DNA from 2 places in the Ferdinandcohnia sp. Marseille-Q9671 genome. Region 1 is predicted to be linked to the other one. Evidence: predicted binding sites of a transcription regulator. Region 1 holds the regulator's gene; the other holds the start of a gene.
The links. Region 1 encodes Rex, which represses fermentation and respiration genes when NADH is low (regulators of the CRP and FNR family bind a similar motif). Its sites were predicted from a motif close to TTGTGAAATATTTCACAA; they were not measured.

Region 1 (5,952 bases):
CCGATTTCTTCATTTTTTAAGCGTTCAACAACTACTGATCCTTCTAGACCTGCGTTGTGTGCGATTTGACGTACTGGCTCTTCTAATGCGCGAAGAACGATGTTAACACCAGTTGCTTCGTCACCAGCTAATTCAATAGCAGCTACTTTGTTATATACGTTCACAAGTGCAGTACCACCACCTGAAACAATACCTTCTTCAACTGCTGCACGAGTTGAGTTAAGCGCATCTTCAATGCGAAGTTTGCGTTCTTTTAATTCAGTTTCAGTTGCAGCACCAACCTTGATTACTGCTACACCACCTGCTAGTTTAGCTAGGCGCTCTTGTAATTTTTCTTTGTCAAATTCAGAAGTAGTTTCTTCCATTTGAACACGGATATTGTTAACACGAGCTGCGATCTTGTCAGACTCACCAGCACCTTCAACGATTGTTGTATTTTCTTTTGTTACAACGATCTTAGAAGCGCGACCTAATTGAGTAATATCAGCTGATTTAAGGTCTAGACCTAAATCTTCAGTGATTACTTGACCACCAGTTAAGATAGCAATGTCTTCTAACATAGCTTTACGACGGTCACCAAATCCAGGAGCTTTAACAGCTACTGCATTGAAAGTACCACGAAGCTTGTTCACTACTAGAGTTGCTAGAGCTTCACCTTCAACATCTTCAGCGATTAGTAATAATGGTTTACCTTGTTGAACCACTTGCTCTAGTACTGGTAGGATTTCTTGGATGCTAGAAATCTTCTTGTCTGTGATTAACACATATGGATTCTCAAGAACTGCTTCCATTTTGTCAGAATCAGTTACCATGTATGGAGAAGCATATCCACGGTCAAATTGCATACCTTCTACTACTTCTAGTTCAGTAGAGAAACCTTTAGATTCTTCAATTGTGATAACACCATCGTTACCTACACGCTCCATAGCTTCTGCAATTAATTGACCTACTTCTTCATCAGCAGCAGAGATTGCAGCAACTTGTGCGATAGATTCTTTGCCTTCGATTGGTTTTGAGATTGCTTTTAACTCTTCGATAGCTACTGCTACAGCTTTTTCAATTCCTTTACGAACTACCATTGGGTTCGCACCAGCTGTAACGTTTTTCAAGCCTTCACGAATCATTGCTTGAGCAAGAACTGTTGCAGTAGTAGTACCGTCACCAGCAACATCATTTGTTTTGCTAGCTACTTCAGCAACAAGCTTAGCACCCATGTTTTCGAATGCATCTTCAAGTTCAATTTCTTTTGCAATTGTAACACCATCATTAGTAATAAGAGGTGAACCGAACTTTTTCTCAAGAACCACGTTACGTCCTTTTGGTCCTAATGTTACTTTTACAGCATTTGCTAATGCATCTACACCGCGTAGCATAGAACGGCGTGCTTCTTCGCTAAATTTAATTTCTTTTGCCATTTTGTAAGCCCTCCTCAAATAATAAGTATTCTATGATATTTAATGCTGTTTTCCTATTATCCTATAACAGCTAGAATGTCACTTTCACGTAAAACTAAGTATTCAGTACCTTCGTATTTCACTTCAGTACCAGCATATTTTGAGAAGATAATGCGATCACCAACCGCAACCTCTAAAGCAACTCTTTCACCACTGTCTAGTACACGACCAGTACCTACAGCAACAACTTTACCTTCTTGAGGTTTTTCCTTTGCAGAATCTGGTAGTACAATTCCGCTTGCAGTTTTTTCCTCTGATTCAACTAGTTCAATAACAACGCGATCACCTAATGGCTTTAACAAGTGAAACAACCTCCTCAAATAATTGTAAGTATGTTTTTTCTTATTATTAGCACTCAAACCACTTGAGTGCTAACACAATTATTATATTAAATAATCTGATTCTATTTTGCAAGTATTTGCTATCGAATTTTCTAAAAAAGATTCTATTTTTGTACAAGCAAAATTGACTCACCTATCTATCCTATGTCATGAATAAAAAATTTAAACCATAAGATTTAAAAAATTTCCCTCTATGAAAATTTGGATTAGCATAATACTAATAGATAGTTATGAATATATGTTACAATACAAAGCATGAATAAGAGTTTGAAACAAAATCGCTTATAAAAACGTTTAATTAAAGGAGACTTACATGAAAGCTAGATATTGGTATGTTATATTAACGTATATCCTCATGCAATTTTCAGGTGCTCTCGGTATTCCACTTCTTTTACTTTTGGGAGTTGGGGATAATTTAGATCCTGAAACTGCTAAAAATACAATTATCTCTCTTTGGACGATCTTTAGTTTTGTGGCTGCACTCCCGATTGTTTTATATTTATTACGACAAGATATAAGGGAAAGACACCAAAACCTTGAACGTTCCTCCAGAGGGGAGGCTTTCGGTTGGGCAATTGCAGGTATCTTCATGGCTATGACAGCGCAGGCTCTTGCAGCGAATATTGAAATTTATGTTTTTGGTATTGAGCCTGGTTCTGAAAATACCCAAGAAATTATGGCCCTTGTAAAGTCACTGCCATTACTGGTGATTGTTGTTTCTATTATTGGTCCAATCCTTGAAGAAATTATCTTTCGTCAGATTATATTTGGGTCCTTATATAAAAAATTTGGCTTCTTTATTTCTGCTCTGATTAGCTCCTTAATCTTTGCAGTGGTTCATATGGATTTCACTCACATTCTTATTTATACTGCTATGGGCTTTACCTTTGCATTCCTTTATGTACATACAAAACGGATTATCGTTCCGATATTTGCACATGTTGCGATGAACACATTTGTTGTAGTGGGACAGACGATTTTTGCAGATGATATAGAGAGGATTATGAAGGAAACCGATAAGCTACAATCGATATTTATTGGAGGCTTTTAGTCTATGCGAAGAACTTCACCTTTTGCGATGGGCATCATATACGCGTTAATGGGCATTCTTTTTACCTATATAGCGATTGGAAGTGCTACGGACACAATATGGAACTTTTCCACAATCCTTCTTGCACTAGTCGCAACTTTTGATTTTGGTGTGGCAATCCGGATGTTTGCCTTACACAGTAAAATAAAAAAAGTCACAAAAAAATAACCTCTGTCTTAGAGGTTATTTTTTATGACTAGCTCTAGGCGCCCTTCCACTTTTCGCTACTCCATGCCATTAGCTGCTAGCATTTCTGCCTTCAATACCTTTCTGTAGGCACTCTTCGAAACGAGAATACTGATTTCATACAATCCAAATAATGGAACAGTCACCATTAGATGTGAAATCAACTCTGGAGGGGTAATTAAGCCTCCAATTACTAAAAGAATGAAATACGCAAACTTACGGATTTGAGAAAGAAACATCGGTGTTACTAATCCCAACCTTGTTAAAAACATGATGATAACTGGCAACTGAAACAAGAAACCAAATGGTAAAGTTAGTTGTAACAAGAATTGAAAATACTCGTTTATCCCTATTACCTGATTAATTTCAAGACGTTCCGCCAATCGAGTCATAAAGTTCACAACAAACGGAAAAAGAATAAAATAGGAGAATGAAACCCCTACTAAAAACAATCCTACAGATATAGGGATATAACTTAAGGTTACCTTTCTTTCCTTCTCATACAACCCTGGACTAATAAATGCCCATAGCTGATACAGTAAAAAAGGAGATGAGATAACTAGCGCAATAATAAAGGCAAATTGCATATATATTTTTATTGGATCCGTCATACGGAAGGCATTCATTGTTAGTTCTTTAGCTTCCTCAGCATTTTGTAAGTAGAGAATCAATGGTTCTGCAAGAAAAAAGCTGCCTAACGCAACAATGAAGAAGAAAACAACTACAAAGATTAGTCGTTTTCTTAATTCTCCGATATGATCAAAGACAGACATTTCTTTTTCATTCATGTGTTTCATCCTATCATTACTTCACATCTTGAGTGTCGTTCTTTTTTACATCATCATCGTCATCATCTGCTAAACCTTTTGTTGCGTTTTTGAATTCACGCAATGTATTACCTGCTGCTTTTCCTAATTGAGGCAATTTCTTTGGTCCGAAAATTAACAACGCAAAAAACACAATCAATAAAATACTACCAAATCCAAGACTTCCCATCTGCAAGTCACCTCCTCAATAGTGAACATCTATTCCTATTCTTCTCCAGAATAATGCTTTAAAAAATAGACAAGTGCTTGTAACTCGACAGCTAAATCAATATGGTGCACCCGTATATGTTCAGGAACGTTAATTCTAGCAGGAGTAAAGTTCAGTATACCCTTAATTCCTTTATTAGCTAGACGATCTGTTATAGGCTGTGCCGCACCAACTGGTACTGTTAAAATAGCTACAGTTACATCATCGGGTAATTTTTCTTCTAAATCATCTAAATGGTGAACTTCAACTCCACCAATACTAGTACCTACCTTATTATAATCCACATCAAAGGCAAGCTCAATTTTTGTATTGTTATTTTTCATAAAATTATAGTGTAAAAATGCAGTACCTAAATTTCCAACGCCAATTAAGGCAACTTTCGTTAATTCATCTTGGTCAAGTGTCTTACTAAAAAAGGATAATAGATAGTTGACGTTATAGCCATATCCTTTTTTTCCCAAAGCCCCAAAATAGGAAAAGTCTCTTCGGATTGTTGCTGAATCTACCTTAACCGCTTCACTCAGTTCTGCTGAAGACACTCTTTGCTTACCTGAAGCATGCAAGTTTTTCAGAAAACGATAATAGAGTGGCAGCCTTTTGGCAGTTGCTTGTGGTATTTTTGATTGCTCAAGATTCACCTTAATTCCTCCACTAACTCGGAACTTTCTATGTTACGTTCAAATGTAAAAGTTCCAATCATCCTCATTTGAACTCACAGCTGTTATAGTTCCCTTTTAAAGTTGCCGTTCTTTCCACCTGTTTTTTCTGCTAAATAAGTTGGCCCGATGACCATCCCTTTATCAACAGCCTTACACATATCGTAAATGGTTAATGCACAAACAGACGCAGCCGTAAGTGCTTCCATTTCTACCCCTGTACTACCTTTTGTTTTCACTGTTACATTGATATGTAAGATATACTCGTCGCTATCAACTGCCCATTCAAACGAAATATCCACACCTTTTAATGCTAATGGGTGACACATTGGGATAAGATCAGAAGTTCTTTTGGCTGCCATAATACCTGCAACCTGGGAAACAGCAAGAACATCTCCCTTGCTAACTTCATTATTAATAATCTGCTCATATATCACTTTATTAACAGCAATACTTGATTTTGCAATCGCAGTACGGACTGTATCAGCTTTATCTGTAATGTCGACCATCTTTGCCCGACCTTGTTCATTAAAATGGGTAAATGAAGCCATATATCTAACCCTCCCCTAAACTGAGTGTTCAAAAGGAGGATGAAAAGGACCAAGAAGTTCAAGGCGGCGAAGCTTTGAGTACCGGAACGTATGCAATTAATACGTGAGGAACGGAAAAGCAAGCCAACGAAGAAATTCGATGTGTCATTTTCACCGGACTTTTTGAACCTCCCCTAAAACTATACACTATTTTACCATACATGTCTTAGAAACATGTGTGAACATTATCATTGCAGTTGCTCTATGAAGATAATATAAGATACACTGTTGTTAGAAACAAGAGGTGAAATAACATGATTTTACTACAAGTAAATCAGCTCAAAAAGTTTTTTGCTGCTGATCTTATTTTATCGAATATAAAACTCGAAGTACAAACACGGGACCGTATTGCCATTGTTGGCCGTAATGGTGCTGGAAAATCGACATTGTTAAAAATAATTGCAGGTCATATGTCACATGATAGTGGCGAAATTATCAAGCCTAAAAGCGTTAAGATTGATTACCTTGCACAAGATACAGGTCTTGAATCTACCCTTTCCATTTGGGAAGAAATGCTAACCGTTTTCGCTCCTTTACGAAAGCTCGAAAAACACTTACGAGATCTTGAAGCGAAAATGGGAGACCCAGATCTTATTGCAA
Region 2 (5,952 bases), on a different contig from region 1:
AGCAAGTAATAAAAATTTCCACTAAAGGGAAAAAATAGATTGTTTACCTATACTACCTCTTAACTTTTATGTAGTACTATTAAGGTATTCGCTTATAGTACATATACCTCAACTGAAAAGGAGCTTTATATGAGGACTTTCCGGAAAGTTCACCTATATTATCTTATACCTGTATTCATTTGCTCATTTCTGTTACTCGGAGTTATCGGAATTCTTGGTAACGAGAAATTTGATACAGTACCCATATTTCATAAAAGTAAAGCTGCAACCATCAGTTCAAATAGCCTTGAATCCTCAGTGGTTCACAAGCTTTTAAATAATGAGACTGTAACCATTGTCGTGTATGGTGATTCTATTACATGGGGTTATAAACGGGATACCAAAAGTGGTAAGGTAAAACAGGTGAAAAACCCTTATCCAAATGTCCTAGAAGAAAAGCTTAGAAAGAGGTTTAGCAATCGCCATATTACAGTTATTAATAACGGTCATCCAGGTTGGACTTCGATTCAGGCTTTAGAGCATGTAAAAGAGGAAGTCCTTAGCTACAAACCAGACATGCTCATCACGATGTTTGGCATAAATGATGCAAGAGGTCATAAAAAGTATAGCCCTAGTGCGCAACCAGTTCCCATTGACCTATATAAAGACAACATGCAACAATTACTACAAATCAGTAAACAGAACGGAATTGAAGTTGTCATCCTCTCTCCAACAACCGTTACGAGTAAAAAGAATTATGCGAATAGAACTCAAATTAACTACACAAATACAATTAAAAATCTCGCTCAAGAAGAAAATATTCGTTTTGTAAATGGTTCAGATATACAAACTGAAGGAAATCTTAGCGATGGGGTCCACTTTAAAGCTGATAAATATGGGCTAATTGCAGATAAAATCATGCTAGATATATTCACGACAGAGTAATTTGGTAAAAAAAGCTATCCTACCTGCTATATTATTTGGCAGATAGGATAGCTTTGCTTATTATAATTCGATCGAGTCAAAGATTCCCTGTAATTTTATATATGTTTCTTCTTCTAAATTTTCTTTCACGTTTTCCAAGTGTTTGATTGCATCCTGCAAGTGTTTTGTAGCTTGTTCTTGTCTGCCCATATCTCGGTGATGAATCGCTGATGTTATGGAATTCGAAAGTTGCTTGCTTATTGAATTTGTGATTTTCTCTTCATTTGTTAGCTTTTCGACAAAGCGCAGAGCAGATTCTAAGGTTTCTCCTACTTCTATTTTCTTTAGATAGGCTTTATCAGCATAATAGATATTTCCATCATCCCCAATTGTCATTAACTCTGTTTCCGCTAGAGTTTCATGCTCCATTGAGTTTGTATCAATAACAGTTAGTTTACCAGCAAGAGTAGTGTACATTAGACCATCCTCACTCCAGCGAATATGAATCGGTCTCCATCTTCCATAATCTAGAACCTCCGGATAGATGTTTTTGCTTTTGACAATTTCTAGTGTTTCTGGATCCATTGCAAAGATTGTACCACCTGTTGCTGACCATAACAGCCCGTCAGGACCAAGGCTCATTCCACTAATCATCTTTGGCTGAACTGTAACACCTGGTATCTCCGGAATAAATTCTGTAACTTTTTCTCCCTTTTCAATATCCCATACAAATATTTTAGCTGCTTGTTCTGTTGGGTCGATTCCTAGTCCTCCAGCAACAGTTGTTGAACCAACTAATTTACCATTCACCTCTGCTAGTCCAGCGATAGACTGATTATGGACAACATTTGGATAAACAACCGTATCTCCTACAGAGGCAGGATCAAGCACTGTTAATGAACCTCCCAAATGGCCGTAATCAGGTATCGTACCAATAAATAATTTATTGTTGGCTGCAGTCATGATAAACGGTCGATCCTGATCAGGAATATCATAAATTTGCTTAGTAGAAATGGTAGGATTTGTGACATCCATTTCAAAAATAGTAGCACCTGGATAAACCCCAAAATACATTTTATTCCCAAGAGATACCATACCTTCTGCTTGACCTAGAGTGAAATTCTCGTATTCATTCGTATCCGGATTATACACAGCTCCTTTTCCTCCTGGATAGCCACTTACATATAAATTACCTTCTGGACCTTTCTCCAGCGTTTGAATTGGAATTGGATTACCGACAATTGGGTATTGAACAGTTTTTACTTTTTTCGTTTGTAGATTCATATATGTGACTTGACCACCAAATTGAACAGTAACCAATGACTGCCCTGGGAGATCAGGATCATTTTCTACTTCAATCCAGCTTGTATTTCTTAGAAATGTCCCAAAAATCACCCCTGTATCGACAGCTTCAAGTGTATCTAGGTCCACTTCCTTTAATCTGGTACCTTGCAGGAAGTACACCTTATTACTCCCAGTCAAACCATGAATCAAACGTAATCCTTTATTATTTGTATAGTACGTATCGCTCCATTGTTCTGTTTCCGTATCATAAAATAGGAGTGTATTACTTCCGCCTCCAACACCAGCTATGATATATTTGCCCGCAGCGTCCAATTGCCAAACGCTACTTCCTGGAACAACATGATCTGGTACCGGTATTGCATCATATTCACCTGTTTCCACATTTAGTTTCACGATGCGATTATCAACACCAATACCTAAATATAAGTATCCATTGTGATATGCAGTAGACCTTGAGTAGCTCTCACCAGGAGCAACGCTTCCATAATCCTTCATCTCTCCTGTACTTGGATCATATCGACCTGCTTTCGCATTTGGGAATGAACCAAAATATACACGACCCTGTTCATCATAGGACAAACCGTATACTACACTTTCTCCTATACCGCCAAGATTCTTTACCTCTTTTGTTTCTGGAGAGTATTCATAAAGATACCCATTGCCACCAATATAGACATTGCCATTTGGAACAGTAATATGTGTCCAAACCGCCCCTGTCCCTTCCAAAGGATAGGTCCTTACTACTTCCTGACTTTTTAAGTCAATTACCTGAAAGATAGCTGGGTTACCACTAGCAGTTGTATACATCATATCTCTTCCATCTTCTGTACCATAGGTAGAGTCATAGATTGCGATACTTTGAATAGGTGATCCTAAATCAATTGGATCTTTGAATCCTTTATCTACTGCTGCATGAACTGGTTGGCTATAAGTCAAAGAAGATACAACTAACACAAAGACAGCAAAAAGAATAGCGATCGGTTTTGTAAACGTTCTCATTACACTCAGCTCCTTTTTTTCTTTTTAACGTGGTTTCTATTATTCACTCCTTCTCTTATGTATTAGTATTAAAATAGCAGAGTAAAAAAAGATTGAACACGACGAGAAATAGACGCTAAAAGAAATAGGCATATAGTCATAGCGAATATAGTTAATACGGGAAATTTTAGTAGATTTACCAATTCCTATGAACTACTACCAAACAACTAGCAACACAAACGAAGGAGTTTTCAAATCATATCAAAAAAAAGATGGCCCCCGTTAAAAATCCTAGGTCATCTTTTTATGCCTTCCTCCTGTTAAAATACTTTGGCTCATCGGAGGCAGCACTTATATAAATCGAATGCCCTCTAATCGAGCACTGGCTACCAACTCCTAATGTGTCAACTGAGATGATACAACATCCCTTTTTTTGAAGAAATATGTTTTTATGAATGGGATGGCAAATCTATCAAGTCCAAAGTAAGACCTTCCCGATCCAATCAATAATAGAATTATGGCTATCGCAAATAGCCTTGTATCTAGGCTAGATAATCCTACCCCTGCCATGATAAAGTTAATGTTCATGAAGGCGCCAGCAATTAATGCGGGAATGGTAGCAAATCCTAAGATTAATCCGAAACCAACAAGGAATTCTCCCCAAGGAATAAGAATGTTAAAGAACTCAATATTCGGCAGAGCAAATCCTTCAAGGAAGCTAGCATACCAAGCTTGTACTGTAGGATGTTCTCCACTTGCATTTGCAATTGCACCTTGTAAAAATCCACTCGCATCAAATCCCGATCTAATTTTATAATAACCCGCTTCGATCCATTGAATCCCTAACCAGATTCGTACTATTGTCCATACGATTGCCATTTTTGCCCCATAAATATTTTTTTTCATTATGAGTTACTCCTTTTTATTGTGAACATTTTCACATATTCAATTAGAAAATGTAATAAGAACAGGCTGCATCACTACCCAATTTTTCGTGAATTCGAACTTACTGTTAGTACATTTATTATTTTAGTAGCACAATAGATTTTCCTTCCCACACCCCCATCATAACCCAGTAGTTCGGCTAATTCTTTTCTCTCTTAGTTTGAGTGACAGCCTTATTATCTCATGATTTCTCACTATTTCTTTGATGTAGGTCAATTTTTTTAAAATGCAGGTTTCATGGAAAATAGGTTGGAATGAACTTGTGATGAAATTGAATGGTAGGAATTATTCATACTAAAACTACCCGTCGGACACAAAAAAAAACGCCAATTTAATGGCGTTACAGAGTGTAGACAAAGTCAGTAATGACTTTGTCTACACTCTCTTAGTATGAAAATCTCTGGTTACATTATGTACTAAGACTGTCATGAAAACGCTTGTCAGACAAGGCGTGAAGCCGATCGAAGACGCGAATAGAAGTTGCCTTCATGAGCGGACGAGAGAGGCAAGCAACGCAGTATGCGAGCGTTTGTCAACAGTCTGAAACGCCAATTTAATGGCGTTATTACTTATTCTTACCACTGTTATCTCTATTAGAGTTTTCTTCCTCTGTTAAATTATTAATAGCGTTTGTTGTTGCGTCTACAGCATTCATTGCAGCATTTTCAGCTGTTTCCAAAGCGCTATGAACCGTATGGAACGCAGCCCCAGCGGTATTCTTAATTCCTTCTGAAACACTTTGGTTTCCTTGTTTATTTTTCTTCTCTTGTTGATTAGACATTCTCTCACCTCCTAAACAAAATTAGATTGTCCAGATAAAAAATTATTATTCTGAAAAAATTCGTACCATTGTTGCAAATGTGAAAATATTGCTCTTCTGCTAGACGCAGTTTGATTATTTTGAACTCCCATACCTACTATTAGTGATACATATATAATTCGCCTGATCGAGATATCTTAAACAAAACACCATTGACTAATGAATGATTATCCATTATGGTTATATACATAACTATATAACCATTAAAGTATATAACATAAAAAGAATTGTAGGCGATTAACATGAGTAAATCCTTTGATCAAGACAAACCAATCTACGTACAGGTTCGCGAAAAAATCGAGGACCAAATTCTTAATAATCAACTTAGAGAGGGAGAACAAGCACCTTCTACGAATCAACTTGTTACGTTTTATAAAATTAACCATGTCACTGTTTCAAAAGGTATTAATCAGCTAGTTGAAGAAGGCATTCTGTTTAAAAAAAGGGGTATTGGTATGTTTGTAGCTGAAGGAGCTAAAGAGAAACTCATTCAAAAACGCAAAGAATCTTTTATTGAAGATTATGTTGTCAAACTAGTTCACGAAGCTCAGAAGTTAGGTTTCAAGGAAAATGAGATTATAAATTTTATTAAAAATGTTAAAGGGCGTGAAATGGAATGATTGTTAAAGCAGAAAAGGTCCAATTAAACTTCGGGAATCAAGAAGCACTTAAAGATATTACTTTTGAGTTAGACGGGGAAAAAATATATGGATTATTAGGCAGAAATGGTGCGGGGAAAACGTCCCTTTTATCTATTTTAGCCTCATTTCGTGAACCATCCTCAGGCTCCATAACCATCAATGGGGAAACCCCTTTTGAAAATTCGAACGTTATGAAACAAGTTGCATTCCTTTACAACAAAGATTATAAGGATGAGTCCGATCATGTGATAGCCATGCTGGAAGATATACAACGATATCGTCCTAATTTTGATAGGGAGTACGCGGAGCATCTTTTAGAACGATTTAAGCTAGACCGAAAAAAGCCTATTAAACAATTTT

Region 2: a site for Rex is predicted at 4,112-4,129, ahead of ACWNMY_RS14160 (DoxX family membrane protein). Genes of this name have one in related genera too.

The regions. Positions count from the first base shown of each region.
Region 1 is NZ_CDRJTA010000002.1:176,289-182,240, reverse strand. It holds gene groL (chaperonin GroEL) at 1-1,415, opposite strand, end outside; gene groES (co-chaperone GroES) at 1,472-1,756, opposite strand; gene ACWNMY_RS12615 (CPBP family intramembrane glutamic endopeptidase) at 2,109-2,846, shown strand; gene ACWNMY_RS12610 (YdiK family protein) at 2,850-3,053, shown strand; gene tatC (twin-arginine translocase subunit TatC) at 3,110-3,859, opposite strand; gene ACWNMY_RS12600 (twin-arginine translocase TatA/TatE family subunit) at 3,876-4,067, opposite strand; gene ACWNMY_RS12595 (redox-sensing transcriptional repressor Rex) at 4,103-4,744, opposite strand; gene moaC (cyclic pyranopterin monophosphate synthase MoaC) at 4,828-5,313, opposite strand; gene ACWNMY_RS12585 (ABC-F family ATP-binding cassette domain-containing protein) at 5,607-5,952, shown strand, end outside.
Region 2 is NZ_CDRJTA010000003.1:301,761-307,712, reverse strand. It holds gene ACWNMY_RS14170 (SGNH/GDSL hydrolase family protein) at 130-924, shown strand; gene ACWNMY_RS14165 (FIMAH domain-containing protein) at 985-3,207, opposite strand; gene ACWNMY_RS14160 (DoxX family membrane protein) at 3,583-4,092, opposite strand; gene ACWNMY_RS14155 (hypothetical protein) at 4,697-4,912, opposite strand; gene ACWNMY_RS14150 (GntR family transcriptional regulator) at 5,194-5,571, shown strand; gene ACWNMY_RS14145 (ATP-binding cassette domain-containing protein) at 5,568-5,952, shown strand, end outside.